One region of the Pannonibacter sp. Q-1 genome, then DNA from elsewhere that is predicted to be linked to it. Evidence: riboswitches for the same ligand, from Rfam matches in the RefSeq annotation. Region 1 holds a riboswitch; the other holds the start of a gene.
What was found. Region 1 has a riboswitch for S-adenosylmethionine ahead of ACVNHC_RS02350 (hypothetical protein). Riboswitches for the same ligand answer to the same signal wherever they lie in the genome.

Region 1 (2,195 bases):
TCTACACCCGCGTTGGCCGGATCGGCCGGTCCTCCATGGAAATCAACATGGAAGCCTGGGCCCTGCGCCATCGCTATGGCCAACGGGAAAAGGTGACCGAAGCGATGTTCACCTTCGTCGCCGTGGATGAGGATGGCCGTCCGCGTCCGGTTCCGGCGGAGTGTTGAGGCCACCCTCCGGTGAACCGGGCTCATTGAGGGGCGGTCAAGCCCGTGCGGCGCCTGAGCGATTTCAAGGCGTGATGCGTCAGCATCGAAAGCCTTGGCATCAGTCCATTGGTGAAAGCCTCTCCACTTTCGTCTTGCCATGACGAACAGAAAGAAGAAGCCGGTCAGGCAGTCCTGACCGGCTTGTGGCCTGTTTGGGGGCAGGCGGAACAGCACGAAGCGCAAGGCTTTTCAGCCATGGCACGTGAAAATAGCGTGGTTCGGGAACGGGTTCCGCGGCGGTTCAGCCGGGAAAGCTCTGCCGGGCGCGACGCTCGAGATCGGCGTAAAGGCTTTCGTCGACCGCTTTGGAACACCCAGTGTTCCACAGTGCGATCAGCCCTTCCACCCGTGTCTTGCGCATCTCTGAGGTCAGCGGCGCATGTGTACGGCGGAGCGCGGCGGTCAGTTTCAACTGACGCAGGCGCTGCAGGACATAAAACTCCGAGGCGGTCAGGGAAGAACGGGCGGCAGGTGCGGCCAGGTCCTTCAGCTGTGCCCCGGCCAGGACAATCTGGACGGATGCGTTCACGGCGTTACTCTCTCTTCTCGACATTAAAAAATCCTCCTTCGGTTGCCCGAGGAGGACTGGCGCATTGACGTTCTGACCGCTTGGTTGCCCTGGGTTTCCCCATGGCCACATCCCTTTGCGGGGACCACCTTGCCCGGCCGGGCAGGTTGGCGAGGGCGCCAGCCCTTCTCTTGATGATGCGGGCTTTATGGCACAAACCTTTTGCGGGGTCAATCAGCGGGAATTTCACGTCTGCCTCCCGCTCTGCGTCTAGCTGACAGAGCGAAAATCCGGCCGAGCCGCCACCCTTTCCGGGAGAGTCAGATGCCCCAGCAGACCGATGCCACCTTGCAGATGATCGATGCCAACAATGCGGGCTTCGGCACCGTGCGGCTGGATCCGCGGGCGGAAAGCAGCAACTACGAGGACCATCTCGTGTTGCAGGGCACTCAGTTGCCAAGCACCTATTACGGATTGGCGGGGTCGGACAATACGACCCGGTTCAGGCCGTTGCATCAGGCTGGCTTTCTGGCGACTACGGCCCGCACGCGCGTCTATTTTGCGGTGGCGGGGATGATCAATCAGATCACCAACCCGCGTACGGCGCTTTCGTCCAGTCTTCAGCAGGTTCAGGGGCCGGTCTACAAGAGCAAGTATTATGTCTTTGTCCGCCTCGGCGTTTCCCTTGCTGATTTTCAGGCGACGATTGCCGCCATGATTGCAAATGCGCAGGCGATCACGACAGGCGATCTGGTGGACATGAATGGGCGGTCGCAGGCAACGGGCCCGACCGGCCTCTACTATGTGAATGCAGGGGCGCTCGAGGGCACATTCTGGGCGCGTAAGAATGCAGGTTGGGAAAGTTCGTTCTTTCCATCCAAGATCAACAAGCGCCTCCGGCCGCTCTGTCTGATGGATTTCCGCATTCAGCCCAATCAGGTTGCGGCGGCGCAGGGTACGGGAGCTGCCTATGCCGCCAGCATTGCGCTGGTGCCCACGGCGCGCAACCAGGTGCATACGGGCCATACGCTGATGACACCAGCCGCGCTTGCCAACTGGTACGCCGGCCAGAACTTTGCCTCTCTGGCTGGCAATGTGGCTGGTGCCACGATCTGGAACAAGTATGACTGGCTTGGCCAATACCAGCAGAATGCGTCCTTTGCGACGAACAACTATGATGTCGCAGGTCCGCAAATCGCCAGCGGCAACGAATATTACGCCCGCGAGTTCTTCAATCTGTTCCCGGTAACGAACCCGAATGCCAATGCGAAGAGCGCGCAAAGCCAGTCCATCGTCTCGATGATCGATGGCTTCGTGAACAATTGAGTTTTCGCACTCAATAATGCGGCGGGCGGGTGACGGGATGGGCGGAAATGCCCGTCTCGATCAGCTCGTCGATCTGGTCCGTCATTTCCCGCAGCTTGCGCGTCAGCCGCTCGATCTGCTTGCCCTGCTCGATGACCACGGCGTTGAGGTCG
Region 2 (2,195 bases), 230 kb from region 1:
CCGGTACATGGCCTTCCGGCTCCTCAACAATTCGTGAAGCGGATCAGGCTGTTGCCGGCTCCGCGTGTCATTTTCAAGATATAGAGCGCCGCAACGCACACGAAAAGTGCAAGCGTGAAAATGACTGACGGGGTGGAGTGCTTTCAAGCACTCCACCCCGTCCTGATATCGTCCCGTGCTCAGCGGGCTGCCGCCAGTGCCCGCTCGATATCCTCGAGAAGGTCCAGCGGATCTTCAAGGCCCACGGACAGGCGCAGCATGCCTTCGGTGATGCCCAGTTCCAGCCGCGCCTCTTCGGCAACGCTCTTGTGCGTGGTGGTGGATGGATGGGTGATCAGGCTCTTGGCATCGCCCAGATTGTTGGACAGCTTGATCACTTCCAGCGCATTGGTGAAGGCGAAGGCTGCCGCCTTGCCGCCCTTCAGCTCGAAAGCCAGCATGGTCGAGCCGCCGCGCATCTGCCTGCGGGCGACGGCGGCCTGCGGATGGTCGTCACGACCCGGATAGATCAGGCGGGCAATGGCAGGATCACCCGCCAGACGGTCGGCAATGCGGGCCGCGCTGGAAGACTGCTGGGCAACGCGCAGCGGCAGCGTCTCCAGCCCCTTCAGCAGCACCCAGGCGTTGAACGGGCTCATGGCCGGGCCGGTGTGCTTGACCAGCGGCAGCACTTCTTCCTCGATCCACTTGGCATCGGACAGCACGACGCCGCCCAGGCAACGGCCCTGGCCGTCAATGTGCTTGGTGGCCGAATAGACCACAACATCGGCGCCCAGCTTCAGCGGCGACTGGAAGATGGGCGTGGCGAAGACGTTGTCGATGATGACGCGGGCGCCAACGGCATGAGCGATCTCCGCGACGGCGGCGATATCGATCACATCCAGCGTCGGGTTGGTCGGGCTCTCAAGGAACACGGCCTTGGTGTTCTCCGTCACTGCAGCGCGCCACTGATCCAGGTCCGTGCCATCCACCAGCGTGCTGGTGACGCCAAAACGCGGCAGCAGGGTTTCAACGATGTAACGGCAGGAGCCGAAGAGCGCCTTGGCGGCAACCACATGATCACCGGCCTTGACGGAAGCCATCAGCGCCAGATTGACGGCGGCCATGCCGCTGGCGGTGCCGATGGCCGCTTCCGCCTCTTCCAGCTCGCACATGCGCTGCTCGAACATGGCAACGGTGGGGTTGGAATAGCGCGAATAGACATAGCCCGGATCCTCGCCGTTGAAGCGCGCTTCTGCTGCTTCCGCATTGGCGTAGACGAAGCCCTGCGTCAGGAAGATGGCTTCGGAGGTCTCGCCATGCTGGGAGCGGACAGTACCACCATGCACAAGACGGGTGGCCGGACGCAGGGGGCGGAAGGACGGGGTATCGGATGCGCTCATCGGTCTTCGCTCCAGAAACAAAAAACCGGCCATAAAGGCCGGGTGTTTCTCCCCGGCCTCTTTAGCAACTTCTTTAACGTGGCTGCAAGCCGGCCGGCTCAAATCACCACGGATCCTGTCTGCAAATACGCCTTTCATGGCCGGTGGTCAATCTTTGCCAGCCATGGACCCGCCATGAAAGGGTTGGCCAAGACCCTGCCATCGGCTAATGACAGCGCAGAGGAAGATAACGCCCCTCCCGGGCTCCATGAAAGGCTTGCCATGCGCCCAGACGGCATTCTGCCCGCCCACATGATCGAGGACATGTTCCGCGCCGGAACGATCCGCAGCGAGCTGGCGCCTGTCGACGGCCAGATTCAGCCAGCCAGCCTTGACCTGCGCCTCGGGGGGCTTGCCTACCGGGTGCGCGCCAGCTTCCTGCCGGGCAATGGCGTCGCCGTCGCCGACAAGCTGGATGCCTTCGCGCTGCATACCATCGACCTGACGCGCGGCGCGGTGCTGGAAACGGGCTGCGTCTATATCGTGCCCTTGCAGGAAAGTCTGGCGCTGCCCGATGCCATCTCGGCGACCGCCAACCCGAAAAGCTCCACCGGGCGGCTTGATGTCTTCACCCGCGTCATCACCGATGGCGGGCGCGCCTTTGACACTGTGCCGGCCGGCTACAACGGGCCGCTCTATGCGGAAATCTCGCCGCTCACCTTCCCCATTCTGGTGCGCAGTGGCTCCCGCCTGTCGCAGATCCGCTTCCGCGCCGGTGAACCGCTGATCCCGGACAACGAGCTGGAAGGCGTGCATGCGCGCCTGCGCCTTGTT

Region 2: linked by a shared signal. The riboswitch ahead of ACVNHC_RS01225 (O-succinylhomoserine sulfhydrylase) and the one ahead of ACVNHC_RS02350 (hypothetical protein) in region 1 are both predicted to bind S-adenosylmethionine.

Annotation. Positions count from the first base shown of each region.
Region 1 covers NZ_JBSXNB010000001.1:509,833-512,027, reverse strand. The annotation lists gene ACVNHC_RS02355 (acyl-CoA thioesterase) at 1-167, shown strand, start outside; gene ACVNHC_RS02350 (hypothetical protein) at 451-738, opposite strand; SAM-I-IV-variant riboswitch at 809-920, opposite strand; gene ACVNHC_RS02345 (hypothetical protein) at 1,042-2,043, shown strand; gene ACVNHC_RS02340 (SlyX family protein) at 2,054-2,195, opposite strand, start outside.
Region 2 covers NZ_JBSXNB010000001.1:278,249-280,443, forward strand. The annotation lists gene apaG (Co2+/Mg2+ efflux protein ApaG) at 1-9, opposite strand, end outside; gene ACVNHC_RS01225 (O-succinylhomoserine sulfhydrylase) at 180-1,382, opposite strand; SAM riboswitch at 1,423-1,502, opposite strand; gene ACVNHC_RS01230 (2'-deoxycytidine 5'-triphosphate deaminase) at 1,644-2,195, shown strand, end outside.